4 regions of the Bradyrhizobium sp. WBAH42 genome follow, and region 3 is predicted to be linked to each of the others. Evidence: predicted binding sites of a transcription regulator. Region 3 holds the regulator's gene; each other region holds the start of a gene.
The links. The regulator LexA, encoded in region 3, represses DNA repair genes until DNA is damaged. The targets are predictions, from matches to a motif close to TGTTCNNNNTGTGTTCNG.
Positions count from the first base shown of each region.

Region 1: the regulator LexA is predicted to act here: its motif matches at 2,162-2,179, upstream of DCG74_RS15515 (nucleoid-associated protein).
Region 2: the regulator LexA is predicted to act here: its motif matches at 1,844-1,861, upstream of DCG74_RS34220 (PA0069 family radical SAM protein).
Region 4: the regulator LexA is predicted to act here: its motif matches at 2,146-2,163, upstream of DCG74_RS24985 (single-stranded DNA-binding protein).

Region 1 is NZ_CP036533.1:3,310,916-3,315,227, forward strand. Features, by position in the region: gene DCG74_RS15500 (hypothetical protein) at 763-936, shown strand; gene DCG74_RS15505 (BLUF domain-containing protein) at 945-1,337, shown strand; gene DCG74_RS15510 (RNA ligase family protein) at 1,442-1,963, opposite strand; gene DCG74_RS15515 (nucleoid-associated protein) at 2,252-3,316, shown strand; gene DCG74_RS15520 (GTP pyrophosphokinase family protein) at 3,313-4,299, shown strand.
Region 2 is NZ_CP036533.1:7,263,951-7,268,262, reverse strand. Features, by position in the region: gene DCG74_RS34225 (phosphoketolase) at 1-1,672, opposite strand, end outside; gene DCG74_RS34220 (PA0069 family radical SAM protein) at 1,883-3,046, shown strand; gene DCG74_RS34215 (ribonuclease HII) at 3,140-4,015, shown strand; gene DCG74_RS34210 (glycosyltransferase family 39 protein) at 4,175-4,312, shown strand, end outside.
Region 3 is NZ_CP036533.1:5,461,054-5,465,365, forward strand. Features, by position in the region: gene glp (gephyrin-like molybdotransferase Glp) at 1-1,165, shown strand, start outside; gene lexA (transcriptional repressor LexA) at 1,342-2,043, shown strand; gene DCG74_RS25585 (hypothetical protein) at 2,419-2,853, shown strand; gene DCG74_RS25590 (ComEC/Rec2 family competence protein) at 2,978-4,312, opposite strand, start outside.
Region 4 is NZ_CP036533.1:5,339,522-5,343,833, reverse strand. Features, by position in the region: gene DCG74_RS24995 (outer membrane protein) at 143-838, opposite strand; gene DCG74_RS24990 (outer membrane protein) at 1,080-1,880, opposite strand; gene DCG74_RS24985 (single-stranded DNA-binding protein) at 2,320-2,814, shown strand; gene gyrA (DNA gyrase subunit A) at 3,171-4,312, shown strand, end outside.

The sequences.
Region 1 (4,312 bases), 2.2 Mb from region 3:
TAAAAGCCCGCGCTGCGCTGCAACCACAATTGCGCTCGCGAGCCCCCTCGGATCTCGTAGGACCTCCTACCCTTGGTCAAGGGGAACGTCCTTATAGGGCAATATGGTAGCGCCGTGCTCGATGCAGTCCAGGACGCTGCGCGCCGGCTTTGCCGGTGCCTTCGGCATCCTGGACAGCATCTGACCTCTCAGGCTCTCTTGACTATTTTGTATTGCTCGACGGACTGCCTCCGTCGTGGTGGCGCAGCCGTGTAAAATCTGTCCCATAGCGCTTCCTTCGAATCGTGCGACAAGGATGCACCATCAAAGTCTGGGACTAAACACCTAGTCTAGTTCGTGGTGTTCCGCAGAAGTTCAAAATCAATGCGAACTCTAGGAAGGTCAGTGTTGCTGCTCTTGACACTGCTATGGTCCGGTTCTGGCCCGAAGCTGTATAGCCGACGCGCATCCAAACGTCGGCTGTCGAGTGCAGATCGGACGTGGCGTGCACGGATTCAGACCGCCGATTTTGACCCAAAGCTGCCTTGGCGACGCCAACAGCTTAACGCGCCCGAGTGTGTCAGGGGGCGTCTCAACGGTCGCGTCGGGGCCAACTTGAGCCGGGCCAAACGTCGCCATTGACCCTTAGCTAACCTTTCGCAGCGCCCGCGTTTGTCCGAACCTAGTTGAGGTTTTTAATTCAAGCGCGCAAACTACCTCAATTGACGTTTGTCAGCGACACATGAACCCAGATCACGTACCGCCGATCAAGCGGAGGCGATCATGGGAAACGAGAAAATGCATCCACCAAAATATTGGGAGATGCGTGCAGAGGAGTTCCGCGCGAAGGCGGACAACTGCGAGCATAAGCAGGTCAAGGAATCGCTCCGTAAGATCGCCAACACCTATGACGACCTTGCCCGGCGAGCCAAGTTAATCCGCACCATCCAGGACTGACAGTATCGATGCTTGCAACGTGGCTCTACGTCAGTTCCAGTTTGCTCGGGCAGGATGCTGACGCCGAGATCGCCAACATTCGAAGTATCGCGGAAGCTCGAAATCCTGAACTTAGGCTAACTGGTGTTTTGTTGTTTTCCGGTCGCCATTTTGCTCAATTTCTTGAAGGCGCAGAAGCTGACCTAAATATCATGCAGGCTTCGATTTGTAGCGATGCCAGGCATACGGGCCTTGTGACGTTGCCGACAGATCCAATCGGAAAGAGAAGGTACGGGCGTTGGGCATTGGCTTATTTGGGCTGGGCCAGCCATATTGACGGGGTCCTTTCTGACGCCCTGCTCAAAAAGGACGGGCGAAAACTACTGCGCTACATGGACGAGTTCGTAGCGCAGCGTCACTGAATCAATGCTCCTCGGTCCATGAGTCCGGATATGGCCCCAAGGCGAAGTGGTCCAATCACCCGTTGAGGTCCGCTGTTAGTTGCAGATCGGACCTGCCGCTCTGCTCACAGCTCGCGCTCCATCGCGGGGTGACTACGGTTCTTCACTTTAACCCAGTACTTACTACGTCCGGCCTCATAGGGCCGGTCGCGACGTTTCGACACTAGTCCCTCAAGTCCCATGTTGCAGGCAGCGTGGAATAGATCAGGCCCAAGCTCGCCACGTTCGAAGGGATTGACGAAGACGCCTTCAGGACGACGTGCCAGCAGGCGCTCCAAGTTCGTCTTTCGCATTGACAGGGGAAGCATGCGGAGGTCGTCGCCGCCTGCGGCGAGAATATCGAAGGCGCAGAACTGCACCTCGTGATCATGTTTGCGGGAGTGAAGCGCGTTGAAATCGGAGACGCCATCGACGCCAAGCACGACGGCTTCGCCGTCGAGCACGAATTGCTTCTGGCGGACCTTACGCGCGGCTTCTACGATCCATGGATAACGACTCGCCCAATTGTAGCCGCCGCGCGTGATCAGGCGCACGCGGTCGCCATCGCGCTCCAAGCGGAGGCGATACCCATCATATTTTATTTTCATGGAGCCAATCGGCGCCGTCCGGGACCGTAGTACCCTTGGTCGGCAGGCAAAACTCAAAGGACCGAAACATAGGACCAAGATAGGCATTCACAGGGTTTTTGCGATCCGTGGGCCGAGGGATGCCCATGCTTTTGGTTAGCCGCTCAGGAACCCTGACGATCTCGGTGGTAAGCCCTTGCAACGCGCACAGCGGACGCGTAGAACAAAATGAGAACAGCGAGCCGCTCGCCAAACCCGTCTAAGTAGTGTTTATCCTCTGCTCGCCGCCTGTTTGCGGGAGGGGGGAATATGTCATTTGAGAATTTGGTCGTGGAGCGGGTCGTTCTCCACAAGGTCTTCAAGCGTCGGCATGACGGGGCGCTGGTAGCACCTAGCTATGCGGGGCAACTTGTGGCGTTGCCGACCGATGCCATGGCTTCATTCACGGAACGGGTAGTCGACGCTATGGGCGATGCCTCGCAAAGCATGGAATTGGAAATTGCGGAGCACGGACCTGACAGCGCAGTGGGGTTGGCCGCCACATTAGTTGGCAAGCCGGATGGTGCATTCATTGCGGGCTCCGCCAAGTTCGCGGACAAACTTGCAAATGCACAACAGGCCAAGAACCTCCCTGGAGGCAAGTTGGTGGTCTTCACCGGCACGGTTGGCGGCTCGTCGCGGCCGTATGTCGGCATCATCAAAGCTGAGAAGCAAAGTGGCTTCCGCGAACGCGGCACGGCGATCCAGTACTTGACCGACCTTTTCCTGACGCCTGCGTCGAAGCTGTACAAGATCGGCTTCTTCACCCTGGCGGATGCGCGCCGAACTTTGCCGGAAGCCTGGCGCGCGCACGTCTACGATAGTCATATGACGCAGCGAAACCGCGAGGGGGCTGCAAAGTATTTTTACGGGACGTTCCTCGGATGCAGAATGCCGGAGAATAGTGCGTATCTGACCCGCTCCTTCTTCGAAAACACCCGCGACTTCATCCGTCAGCTCTCAGTTGAGCCAGAAGAGAAGGACGATTTGCTGACTTCGCTGTACACTTATCTGAAGGTCGACCAAACGCCTACAATTCAGGTTAACAGCTTCTCAACGACTTATCTGCCCAATGATGCCCAAGATGACTACACGAATTATATGCAGTGCAAGAACTTCCCGCTCACTGCCGTGCAGAAGGATATCGGCGACCTCAAGGGCCAACTCAGCAAGCGCCGGATACGGTTCTCTGGTAGCATCGAACTAAGTGGGCCGCCGGAAGCCTTCAAGGACCTAATCGAAATGGAGAGGGTTGTCATGGATGGTGCCGAGCCCGGACAATCCGCCGTGTGGACGCGCATTACCATCAAAGACCGTATCCGCTCACAAGAATGACCGAGGAAGAGTTCCTTAGCCGCTGGTATCAGGAACGCCCGAGCGTCGAGGCGTGGGGGAAGTTTGTTGCTCAAAAGCTGATGGAGCAAATTGCTCCGCTCGTCACACCGGTATCGGCTGATATCTTCGTTCGCATCCCGGCTGAACCGCGACTGAAGGGGGATGGCTCGATCCTCACCAAGGCATTCTATCGCGGTAAAAAATATGCCGATCCGCTCAACGAGATCACGGACAAAGTCGGGGTGCGCTTCGTTGTGCTCCTGGACAGAGACATCGCGATTGTGTGCCGTGCCTTAGAAGAATGCGGGGAGTGGGAAGCGTCTAAGGACCGCGATTACGAGGAGGAGCGCGCGCAGGCTCCATACGCGTTCACGTATCAATCCGTACACTACGTGGTGCGCGCGAAAGGTGAAAAGAAACTAGGTGAACTCATCGTCGCGCCAGGGACGCCCTGCGAAGTTCAGGTGCGAACGCTATTGCAGCACGCCCATAGCGAGTTGACGCACGACACCATCTACAAGCCGAGCGTGGCGCAGACGCCGGAGATGCACCGGGCCGCAGCCAAGAGTATGGCCCTCATCGAGGCCACTGGCGATTATTTCCGGGAACTGATGGAGCTTATCGAGAGAAACGTCGCGCCCGCACGAGAGCTTTCAAAACAAATGTCAGACATGTATCGCGAACTTCTCGGTCGAGAGCCTGATCCGACGAGAGCCGAAGGGCTTCTCAATGACGCGTTTGCAACATTCGCTGGCGATAAGCCAGGGGAAGCCATCCGCTCGCTTTTTGAACAGAAGCCATTCCTGCTCGATCGCATCAGGGAGCGCTCTGCAACGAAGCTCCTCTTTCGCCAGCCAAGCATCATGCTTGTCTACTGGGCAGTGTCGAAGCGCCCGGCCGATGCACAAGATGCATGGCCGCTCACGTTCGCTGAGCTGAAACCGGTCTACACAGATCTCGGCCTCGCTGCTCCGACCAGTTAGGCGGCTTGCGCCA
Region 2 (4,312 bases), 1.8 Mb from region 3:
TGCGGACGATGTCCGCCTTCTTGTTGGCGACGAGATCGACGAAACCGGGGTCCTGATGGCTGAAGCCGTTATGGTCCTGGCGCCAGACATGCGAGGTCAGGAGATAATTGAGCGAGGCGATCGGACGCCGCCACGGCAGCTCGCGCGTCACCTTCAGCCATTTGGCATGCTGGTTGAACATGGAATCCACGATGTGGATGAAGGCCTCGTAACAGGAGAAGAAGCCGTGCCGTCCCGTGAGCAGGTAGCCCTCCAGCCAGCCCTGGCAGAGATGCTCGCTCAGCACCTCCATTACGCGGCCGTCCTGCGCGAGGTGCACGTCGTAAGGCTCGGTCGGCTCCATCCAGACGCGTTCGGTGGCTTCGAACACGGCGTCGAGCCGGTTCGATGCCGTCTCGTCCGGGCCCATGATGCGGAAGTTTCGATGCTGGGCGTTGAGGCGAACGACGTCGCGCAGGAATTTGCCGAGCTCGCGCGTCGCTTCCGCCACGACCTCGCCGGGTTGCGGCACCTCGATCGCGAAGCTGCGGAAGTCCGGCAGCTTCAGCTCCTTCTTCAACACGCCGCCATTGGCGTGTGGATTGGCGCCCATCCGCCTGGTGCCTTCCGGCGCGAGCGCCTGAAGCTCGGCAATGAGCGCGCCGCCTTCGTCGAACAGTTTTTCCGGCTCGTAGCTGCGCATCCAGTCTTCGAGCACCTTGAGATGCGCCGGGTTCTCGCGGCAGCCTGCGACAGGCACCTGATGGGCGCGCCAAAATCCCTCGACCTTCTTGCCGTCGACCTGCTTCGGGCCGGTCCAGCCCTTCGGGCTGCGCAGCACGATCATCGGCCAGCGCGGCCGCTCGACGCGCGTGCGGCCGTCGCGGGCATGTTGCTGGATCGAGCGGATGCTGGCGAATGCGACGTCCAGCGCATCGGCCATGGCCCGGTGCATCAATTTGGGATCGTCGCCGCTGACGAACAGCGGCTCGTGGCCGAGCCCGCGGAAGAGGTCGCGGATCTCCGCGTCTTGCATGCGTCCGAGCACGGTGGGGTTGGCGATCTTGTAGCCGTTGAGATGCAGGATCGGCAGCACTGCGCCGTCATGGGCGGGGTTCAGGAACTTGTTTGAGTGCCAGGACGCAGCGAGCGGCCCGGTTTCGGCCTCGCCGTCGCCGACCACGCAGGCGACGATCAAGTCCGGGTTGTCGAATGCCGCGCCATAGGCGTGCACAAGCGCGTAGCCGAGCTCGCCGCCTTCGTGGATGGAGCCCGGCGTTTCCGGCGCGGCGTGGCTCGGGATGCCGCCGGGGAAGGAGAACTGTCTGAACAGCTTGCGCAATCCGTCCGCATCGCGCGCGATGCCAGGATAGATCTCGCTGTAGCTGCCTTCGAGATAGGTGTTGGCGACCATGCCGGGGCCGCCATGGCCGGGACCGCAGACATAGATCACGCTGACATCGAGCGCGCGGATGACGCGGTTGAGATGGGCATAGATGAAATTCAGGCCCGGCGTCGTGCCCCAATGTCCGAGCAGACGCGGCTTGATGTGCTCGGGCCGCAGCGGCTCGCGCAGCAGCGGATTGTCGAGCAGGTAGATTTGCCCGACCGAGAGGTAGTTGGCGGCGCGCCAATAGCGATCGAGCAGATCGAGGTCGCTGCTCGCTTCGGCCGTTTTTTGTTGGATTGTCATGTTCCTGCCGACCTTCACTTCGCGATCGTCACCAACCCGGTTCCGCGGTGATCGATCCGTCGGGCATGAAACGGGATGGCCGTGACGGCCGTGTTGCGTGAGGTCAAAGGCGGACGCGCGAAGTTTGGGCAGCTCTACTGTGCATGGGGTTGTTTTCACGATTTTTGTTTGTGTTCTTGATTTGTTCCTGTGTCGTGCTATCTTGGCTGCATGAGTCCAGCATCCTCTCATGCTCTCAAGCACCCGCCGGTCACGGCGCCCTCCGAGCCGGCGGGTGCGCCTTCGGATTTCCCTGAACTCGGCGTCGCCATCGACCGCGCGCGAAGGCGGGGGCGGGGCGCACAATCCAACGCCAGCGGCCGCTTCGAGGCCGAGGCGCGCGTCGCCTTCGATGACGGTTGGCAGAGCCTGGACGAGCTGCCGCCGTTCAAGACCACGGTCGCCGTCGACACCTCGCGCAAGGTGATCACCCGTAACGATTCCCCCGACATCGGCTTCGACCGATCGATCAATCCGTATCGCGGCTGCGAGCACGGCTGCGTCTATTGCTTCGCGCGGCCGACCCACGCCTATCTCGGCCTGTCGCCCGGGCTCGACTTCGAGTCGAAGCTGTTCGCCAAGCCCGATGCTCCTTTGCTGCTCGAGAAGGAGCTTGCGGCCCCCGGTTACGAGCCGCGGATGATCGCGATCGGCACCAACACCGATCCCTACCAGCCGATCGAGCGCGAGCGCAAAATCATGCGCGGCATTTTGGAAGTGCTGGAGGGCGCTGGGCATCCCGTCGGCATCGTCACCAAGTCGGCGCTGGTGCTCCGCGACATCGACATTCTCCAGCGGATGGCCAAGCGCAACCTCGCCAAGGTCGCGATCTCGGTCACCTCGCTCGACCCGAAGCTGGCGCGCACCATGGAGCCGCGGGCCTCGACTCCGCCGAAGCGGCTGGAGGCGCTCAAGCAGCTCTCGGAGGCCGGCATCCCCACCACGGTGATGGTCGCGCCCGTGATTCCCGCACTGAACGATTCCGAGATCGAGCGCATCCTCGATGCCGCCGCCCATGCCGGCGTCAAGGAAGCCGCCTATGTGCTGCTGCGGCTGCCGCTGGAGGTGCGCGATCTCTTCCGCGAATGGCTGATGGCGAACTATCCGGACCGCTACCGCCACGTCTTCACCCTGATCCGCGACATGCGGGGCGGGCGCGACTACGACGCCAAATGGGGCGAACGGATGAAGGGCACGGGACCGATGGCCTGGACCGTCGGCCGCCGCTTCGAGATCGCCTGCGACAGGCTCGGCCTCAACAAACGGCGCTCCAAGCTGACGACGGACCACTTTGCGCGGCCGAAGCGGAACGGCGATCAGCTCAGCCTGTTCTGATTGGCGGTGGGCGTAGGGCGCCCGGCCTGAATAACGGGAATATCCTGGGTTCCCGGTTGCGCTGGCGAAGCCCCCTGGCGCACGATCCCGGCCATGATTCGGGACAAGTCCGCCAAAACCCCAGCCAAAGACGCGCCCAAGAAGCAGGCCGCGAACAAGACTGCGCCTGACAAGGCGGCTAAAGCGCCTGTGGCCAAGACGTCTGCGGCCAATGCTGCGAAGGTTGCCGCCGCCGGCAAGAAAGGCATCATCGCCGTCGCTCCCCCCAGCTTCCGCCGCGAGCGCGCGCTGATCAAGCGCGGCGTCTGGCCGGTCGCGGGCTGCGACGAGGCCGGCCGCGGCCCGCTGGCAGGTCCCGTGGTGGCCGCCGCGGTAATTCTCGACCCCGACCGCATTCCGCGCGGCATCGACGATTCCAAGCGCCTGACCGCCGAGGAGCGCGAAAAGCTGTTCGACAAGATCTGCGCCACCGCGCAGGTCTCGGTCGCCGTCGCGTCGCGGGGGCGAATCGACCGCGACAACATCCTGCGCGCCTCGCTGTGGGCGCTGAAGCGTGCCGTGGTGGCCCTGCCGGAGGCGCCCAGGCACGTCTTCGTCGACGGCCGCGACCGGCTCGATACCGCATGCGATTGCGAGGCGGTGATCGGCGGCGACGGTATCGTGCTGTCGATCGCCGCGGCCTCCATCGTCGCCAAGGTCACCCGTGACCGGCTGATGTGCGCGCTGGCGCAGGACTGCCCCGGCTACGGCTTCGAGCAGCACAAGGGCTACGCCGTCCCCGAGCATCTCGACGCGCTCGATCGCCTCGGCCCCTCCATCCACCACCGCAGCTTCTTCGCCCCCGTTGCCGCCGCCCGCGCCAAGCACATGCCCTGGACCGTCGAGCCGGTGCCGGACCTGTTCTCGGTGACCGAGGTCGAGGTGCACGTCGAGGCGAGCGTCGAGATCGACGCCTCCGTAAATCTCTAGCTGATCCTTCGACGGCATCCGCGCGTCATGGCCGCGCAGGCGGGACAAGCCCGGGCATGACGATCCGCGGCGGTTGCCACAACCCGTGACGCCCATTATCAAAACAGAGGTGAGCGAATAGGGCCGGCTGGACGGGTTGGCTGCACCTTCGGACGTTGTATGCGGTTTACCTCCCTGGTCATCGAGCTCATTCGCGCCCGGCCGCGGCTGATCGTGTGGATCGCCGTGCTGCTGCAGGCCGCCATGTGGCTGTTCGTGGCGCTGGTGTTCTACCGCAGCCCGCCCGGCACCCTCGCG
Region 3 (4,312 bases):
CGGCGCCGAGCCGCTGGCTGAAGAGATGGTTCGCCTCGACGAGGCCCACCATCGTGTGCTCGCGCACGATGTCGCGGCGCGGCGTACGCAGCCGCCGGAGGCGATGTCGGCGATGGACGGCTATGCCGTGCGCGCGTCCGACGCGGCCATCGAGACCAGGCTGACCGTCGTCGGTGAGGTCGCGGCGGGTCGGCCGTTCGCGGGAAGGGTCGGCCCCGGCGAAGCCGTGCGGATCTTCACCGGCGGCGTCGTTCCCGACGGCGCCGATGCCGTCGTGATCCAGGAGGACACAATTGCCGACGGCACGCATGTCACGATCAAGGAAGCCGCAATTTGTGGCCGGCACATCCGCCCTGCGGGCATCGACTTCCGCGAAGGCGACGTGCTGCTGCGCAAGGGAATCCGTCTCACCGAGCGCGATCTCGCCCTCGCCGCCGGAATGAATCATCCTCATCTCGCCGTTATCCGCCGCCCGAGGGTCGCGATTCTCGCCACCGGCGACGAGCTGGTCATGCCGGGCACCGCGCCTGGTCCCGGTCAGATCGTCTATTCCAATGGCTATGCCCTGCACGCCCTTGCCCGCAGCGAGGGCGCCGAGACCATCGACCTCGGAATTGCCGCCGATACGCTGGAGTCCACGTCCGCCGGCATCCGCCGCGCACGCGAGAGCGGCGCCGACATCCTGGTCACGACCGGCGGTGCGTCGGTCGGCGACCACGATCTGGTCCAGCAGGCGCTCAAGGGCGAAGGCATCGAGATTGCGTTCTGGAAGATCGCGATCCGGCCCGGCAAGCCGATGATGCATGGTCGCCTCGGCGCGATGCGCGTGATCGGCCTGCCCGGCAATCCCGTGTCGTCATACGTGTGCGCCTTCCTGTTCATGGTGCCCTTGATTCGGGCCCTGTCGGGCGGTTCTGTGATTCATCATCAGCGCGAGCGCGCCGTGCTGGGCCGCGATCTCGGCGCCAACGACCAGCGCGAGGATTATCTGCGTGCGCGGCTGGAGGTACGCGACGACGGCACGCGCGTCGCCCTTCCCGTCAGCCATCAGGACTCCTCCCTGCTTGCGAATCTCTCTGCGGCACAGGTACTTCTCGTGCGCGCACCGTTCGCGCCGAAGGCCGAGGCCGGCACACCTTGCGAGGTGCTGCGGCTGCCCGTCTGAGCTGCCCGGCCGCACGCATTCCGCGAGTTCGGCCTCGTTCACCATAAATTAAGCAGTTGCGGAACACATATCGAACATATAGTGTCCGTTCATGATTTGTTTCGAGGATGTAGCGGCTTATTGCCGACTTCATCGTCTCGGAATCGAACGACATCAACCGGGGGACTTTGGTCGAGATGTTGACGCGCAAACAATACGAGCTTCTGCGGTTCATCAGCGAACGTCTGAAGGAAAGCGGCGTGCCGCCGTCCTTCGACGAGATGAAGGATGCGCTCGACCTGCGCTCGAAGTCAGGCATTCATCGCCTGATCACTGCGCTCGAGGAGCGCGGCTTCATTCGCCGCCTGCCCAACCGCGCCCGTGCCATCGAGGTGATCAAGCTGCCCGAGCTCCAGGCCGCAGCCGGCAATCGCCGCGGCTTCACCCCGAGCGTCATCGAGGGCAATCTCGGCAAGGTGCGCGCGAGCTCCAGCCCGCCCGCGGATGAGGGCGAGCGCCCCGTCGCGGTGCCCGTGATGGGCCGCATCGCGGCCGGCACGCCGATCGAGGCGCTGCAGACCCGCAGCCACACCATCAGCGTCCCGCCGGACATGCTCGGCTCCGGCGAGCACTACGCGCTCGAGGTGCGCGGCGATTCGATGGTCGAGGCCGGCATCCTCGACGGCGACATGGCGCTGATCCAGCGCAACGAGACCGCCAATACCGGCGACATCGTGGTGGCGCTGATCGACGACGAGGAGGCCACGCTCAAGCGCTTCCGCCGCCGCGGCGCCTCGATCGCGCTCGAGCCCGCCAATGCCGCCTACGAGGTCCGCATTCTTCCGCCGAACCGCGTGAAGATCCAGGGCAAGCTGATCGGGCTTTACCGGAAGTACTGATACCGGAAGTAAGCGCTACGCGCGCTTCGATCGTCGATCCAAGATTGGAGCGGATACTTGTCCGCTCCGGCTGGATGGTCTTTCTGGTTCTGCGCTGACTGTTCGGCGCCTCTTCCCGCGCGACACTCGCCCATGCGGACACGCGGCCATTTCGCTCCGCCGGTAGAGTTGTGCCGACAGCGCCGATAGTGCGGGCCAAATGCAAGGACGCGAGGTTTGTTCCTATCGAATCCGGGAAAGATAATGTGATCGCGTGCTGCGGATGCGAGCCGCAGATTTGCCCATAACCGAGCAGAGCGTTGGAGGCTTCCACTCTGATAGAGGCCTGCGCCTCGAAAGAGACGCGGGTCGCTATCCCAGTATGAGGAGCACCCGATGTGTGACTATAGCCTGCATGCCGTCGCGACGCGCCCCGCCGAAGTTGGCGAGACGATCGTCACGACAACCTTCCGCGGCACCTCGACGCGCGGCTTCGCCTCCGAAGCCGATCTCTCCGTCGCGGTCTGTCTGCTGCCGGGAACGGAGCTCGCTTTCGCCGATAACGTCCGCTATGACAACCGCTGGATCTGGACGCGAACCGTCAACTCCCGCGTCGGCAAGTTCGGCAAGATCGACCCGCACATTCCCGATCGCCATCATGACGCGATCGAATTTCCGGACGGCAAGTACGTGCTGGTGACGCAGCTCGTCGAAGGCCAGCGCGCGACCGTGCTGCAATTGCCGGTGACGCAGCAAGCCATCGAGCGCGAGCACAAGCCGCAGATCGTCGCCGACACGCGGCCCACGATCACGCGCCTGCCGATCGGCTGACGCCGTCGGCCCCGACCGAAAAGTCGAGGGCCAAATTCAAATGCCATCGCCGGCCGCGGCCGGCGAGATGGTATGGTTTGCGTCCTGCGGGATCCCGTCGGACCGATTTTCCCCGCATCGATCTTCAATCGTCGGCCTGCAAGTCGGCCTCCGATGGCGTTGCGTCCCGGTTGCGAGGCACGGCCGTCTTCGGCACGAGGCTGCCGTCGAAATCCCCCTCGCCGGCGCCGGCCGGCAGCCAAGGACGGCTTGCCCCTCTCGCCCTCACCGCCTGCACCGAAAAACCCTCTCCGCTTCGCGTCAGAGCCAGCGCGCCCTGACTGGCAAGACGCGCCCGATCGACGACCATCGCCGCGCAGTCGGGCGGCGCGGGCCGCGCCGTCACCACCAGCGCGGCGCGGCTGCAATCATCGGCCAGCGCGTCGATGCGCGTCGCCAACGCGATCAGCCGTCCGTCCGCGAGCGGCGCCACGCAACCGGACTCGTCACATGACGCGCTGCTCGCCAACGAGGCGTTGCCGGCATCACGCGGATCGGCATCGGCGGCCAGCCACTCCTTCAGCAGGAAGCTGTCCTTGCTGGCGCGGATCACTTGCAAGCGCCCATCCGCGCCCCGGACCGCGACGCTCGCACCATCCCCGGCAATCAGGACATCAGGCTGGCGCACCGACAGCCCCCAGAGGATCGCCGCCAGCAGCACCAGGGCGCCGGACCAGCGCAAGGGCGTGCGCAACAGGCCCATCACGATGAGCCCGAGGCTCGCCGCGATCAGCGGCGCGATCCCGAACGCCGGAATGCGGCCGACGGCGCCCGGCAGGGCCGCCACCCAGCGCGCGACCAGGACCATCCACTCGATGCCGATTCCCATCAACCACCAGAACACGCCGTCGAGCCCGAAAGGCGCTGCGAGCAGTCCGAGCAGCCCGGCCGGCATCACCAGCGCCGACACCACCGGCATGGCGCCGAGATTGGCGATGACGCCGTATGGCGTCACGCGATGGAAGTGGAAGGCGGCATATGGCGTGGTCGCGAGCCCCGCGATCAGCGAGGCCAGGAACAGCATCGCGATCTCGCGGCCGCCCCACAGCGCGATCCGCGCCGTCGCGGAATGATCGGGTGAGGCGAGCAGGTTCGGCATGCCGATCTGCACCAGCGCGACCAGCCCGAGCGTTGCCGCAAACGACATCTGGAAGCTCGGATGCACCAGCGCCTCCGGCGCGACCGCGAGCACGATCAGCGCCGCCACCGCCAGCGTGCGGAAGGTGATGGCGCGGCGATCGACCATGACGGCGATCAACACCACTGCCGTCATGAAGAACGATCGTTGCGTCGCGACTTCCGCGCCCGACAGCAACAGGTAGAACGCCGCCGCGACCAGCGCAGCGGCCGCCGACCATTTCTTGATGGCAAAGCCGGCCGCCAGCCCCGGGATCAAGGCCAGCAGCGCGCGCACCGCGAA
Region 4 (4,312 bases), 120 kb from region 3:
CTTTACACCATTGAAGCCAAAAGTTGTGTCACCCGGCCGCCACATCCGTCCGAAAACGCGAACGAACGGGGCGGCCGCAACAAATACAAAAAGGCCGGCGCGAGGCCGGCCTTTCGTAACGCGGGTGCGTCAGAGACGAAGCTTAGTACTTCGCGACGACCGGGCCACCGAAGTGATAGTTCACGCCGACCTGCACGGTGTGAAGGTTGAGCGTGCCGGTGTTCACCGGAGCGCCGATACCCGAGAAGTAGGTCTCGCCGCCCAGGCTGCGATAGAGATACTCGCCCTTGACTGACCACTGCGGCGCGAAGAATGCCTCGACGCCAGCGCCGACCGTCCAACCGGAATGCCACTTGCTGTCCGAGACGCTTGCGAAGGGCGAGCTGACGGTGATCTTGTTGTCGATCCAGGCGTAGCCGCCCGTAGCGTAGAACAGCACGTTGTTGACGGCCCAACCGATACGGCCGCGCACAGTGCCGAGCGCATCAATGCGCGAGCTCGTGGTCACGGGAACGATAGCGCCGCCAAAGAGAACAGGGGTGGTCACCGAAGCATTGACATCAGCCCACGAGCCGTCGGCTTCCACGCCGAACACGACGTTGCCGGTCTGCCAGTTATAGCCGCCGGTGCCGCCGACGAAGCCACCCTTCATCCGCGGGTCGCCGGAACCGTTCTCCCAAGCGCCGCCGCCGACGATACCGAGGTAGAAGCCGGTCCAGTTATAGACCGAGGCCACAGCCACCGGAGCCTTGGTGTAGGGGCGGGCTGCCAGATCAGCAGCCGAAGCGGGGGCCGCAAGAGCGAATACACAGGCCGAAGCCAACAAAACCTTTTTCATTTTCAACTTAATCCCAGTCCCAGTTTCTGTTGTTGCCTTCCGTCGCGGAAGGGCATCGGACTCAACGGCCCAACTGACGCCGTCTTTACACCACCAAAGCCGCAAGTTGTGTCTCCGAAAAGCCACAACAGTCGAAAAGGTGATGGTTGCTGACTCATCTACGTCCAGGCATCGTGCCGCAAAAAAGAAGGGCCGGCGCAGCGGGCCGGCCCTTGCATTCACTCACAAAATCAGAGGGATATCAGTACCTCGCGATCAGCGGGCCGCCGAAGCGATAATTCAACCGGACCAGGCCGATATCGACATCCTGGCTGATGCGATCGCTCCCGAACACGGCGCCCGCAGGCGTCGTGAAACCGATTGTGCGGTCGCCGAGGAAGATGTGGTTGTACTCGACGCCGAGCGTCCAGTTCGGAGCAAATCCGAATTCCAGGCCGGCGCCAACGGTGCCGCCCCAGCGGGTCTCGCGAGCCGACGCCAGCAGCGTGCCGGCGCCCGGCGTGCCGGCCGCGGCATAAACGTCGTACTTGTCCCCGACCACGGCGCCGCCGCCCTTCACATAGAACAAGACGTTGTTCCAGGCGTAACCGACCTGGCCGGTGATCAGGCCGAAAGCATCGATGCGCGAGCGGTTGCGGTCACCGGTGACCAAAGCGCTTCCAGGGAAGACGGTGCTGACGTTGTCGCCCGAGAAGTCAGCCCAGTTACCCTGGCCTTCGACGCCGAACACCCAACTGGCCGACTGCCAGCGATAGCCGATCTGGCCACCGACCGTGCCCCCGGTCGCGTTGTGGCATCCTTCACCGACGAAGGTACCGGGAACGCCGGTGACGACGCCGGTGGTGTCGAGGAAGTCCCAGCACTTGTGGCTCGTGCCGCCGCCGCCGTTGATGCCGATGTAGAAGCCGCTCCAGTCGTAAATCGCAGCGACCGCCGGAGCGGGAGCCTTGGTGTAGGGCCGCGCGGCAAGATCTGCCGCGCCTGCCGGAGCCGACAGCCCCAATGCCAGTACACTGATTGCGCCAAATAGAACCTTATTCATTGCAGTCTCCCCAGTTACGTCCGCTTCACGAAAGTCCCCGAAGCGGCTGATCAGGCGCGACGCCCATATGAACCAATTCCGAGGCAAAGGTAGCCTAAGGAAAGGGCAGAGTCCGTCTCCGGAATGCCACACTCGCGGCTCAACTGAGGTGGAACAACTTGATGAATGTTAAGCGGTTTTCGTCGTTCACGGGAACCCAAAAAAGTTCCATCGGAGCGCTGCTCTTTTCGTTGGCGACCGGCCGAATGTTTGCTCTACCGCTATAAAGAACAAATCTGGAACAAATCTGAGCGCGATGCTATATGTGGGGATAACCCTGGGGGTGGCAGGCTGAGCGGTGCCCGCAAGCGTATAGGGTCGCCTCGACGGGCGCAGAGAAACGCGGGCAGCGGGATTGGCCCCTTTTGAAATTCAGTGGCATTCGGAGTGGAGAGCGGCGATGGCGGGAAGCGTCAACAAGGTCATTCTAGTTGGAAATCTCGGCAAGGATCCCGAAATCCGCCGCACCCAGGACGGGCGGCCGATCGCGAATTTGAGCATCGCGACGTCGGAGACCTGGCGCGACAAGAACACCGGCGAGCGCAAGGAGAAGACCGAGTGGCATCGCGTCGTGATCTTCTCTGAGCCGCTTTGCAAGGTCGTCGAACAGTATCTGAAGAAGGGCGCGAAGGTTTACATCGAGGGCGCGCTGCAGACCCGCAAATGGACCGACCAGAGCGGCGTCGAGAAGTACTCGACGGAGGTCGTGCTCCAGGGCTTCAACTCGACGCTGACGATGCTGGATGGCCGCGGTGGCGGCGGCGGAGGCGGCAGCTTCGCCGACGAGCCGGGCGGCGATTTCGGCTCCTCCGGACCCGTGAGCAGCGCGCCGCGCCGTCCGGTTGCCGCTGGCGGCGGTCGCAACAGCGACATGGACGACGACATCCCGTTCTGAGCGGGCGGACCGCTCGGCCCGGTGAGGCGGCGATTTCGATCGCGCTTCCCGCATCGGGTCAGCAAACCTTACTAATTGGCTGGGCAGGCTCGGATTTTCCGGGCCCGCTTCATGTTTGGGGTGAGGTCCGTTGCGCAGCGGAAAGCTGGCTGACGGGGCGCCGCTTCCCTGGTGTTCAGGCCGGCGTTGCGGGTGGTTCTGGAGGGTCGATTCCGTGGCCGTCCAGGGCGCGGCTCTGAGGCCGTAAGTTATTGGAAAAATAAGCGGAAAAAGCGCTTTCCGAGCGGCTGCCAGGGTGGTTATCCGACCCCGGATGCGCTATATGATTCCCAGACAAAACCTCACCGGATTCCCCCTTGGCTGACGACGACAACAAGCCCGGCGACCAGCCGGCGCACCCCTCGGACATTCGCCCCGTTTCCATCTACGAGGAGATGAAGAAGTCCTACCTCGATTACGCCATGAGCGTGATCGTGGCGCGTGCGCTGCCCGATGCGCGCGACGGGTTGAAGCCGGTGCACCGCCGCATCCTGTTCGCGATGAACAATCGCGGCGACACCCCGGACAAGAAGCACAAGAAGTCCGCCGGTGCCGTCGGCGAGGTCATGGGTAAGTACCACCCCCATGGCGACCAGGCGATCTACGACGCCTTGGTGCGCATGGCGCAGGACTTCTCGATGCGCGCGCCCTTGATCGACGGCCAGGGCAATTTCGGCTCGGTCGACGGCGATCCGCCGGCGGCCATGCGCTACACCGAGTCCCGCCTGACCAAGATCGCGCTGAAGCTGCTCGAGGACATCGACGACGACACGGTCGACTTCCAGGACAATTACGACGGCTCCGAAAAGGAGCCGGTGGTTCTGCCGGCGCGGTTCCCGAACCTGCTGGTCAACGGCGCCGGCGGCATCGCGGTCGGCATGGCCACCAACATCCCGCCGCACAATCTCGGCGAGGTGATCGATGCCTGCGTCGCGCTGATCGACAATCCGGCTCTGACGATCGACGAGCTCAATGCCATCATCCCGGGCCCGGATTTCCCGACCGGCGGCATCATCCTCGGCCGCCAGGGCATCCGCAGCGCCTATCATCTCGGCCGCGGCTCCATCGTGATGCGCGGCAAGGTCACCTTCGAGACGATCCGGAAAGAGCGCGAGGCGATCGTCATCACCGAGATCCCGTATCAGGTGAACAAGGCGACGATGGTCGAGCGCATCGCCGAGCTCTACAAGGAAAAGAAGATCGAGGGCATCTCCGACCTGCGCGACGAGTCCGACCGCGACGGCTACCGCGTCGTCGTCGAGCTCAAGCGCGATGCGGTTCCCGATGTGGTGCTGAACCAGCTCTACAAGTTCACGCCGCTGCAGACGAGCTTCGGCGTCAACGCCGTCGCGCTCGATAGCGGCCGTCCGCAGACCATGAACCTGAAGGACATGCTGACGATCTTCGTCGGCTTCCGCGAGCAGGTGGTCACGCGCCGGACCAAATACAAGCTGCGCAA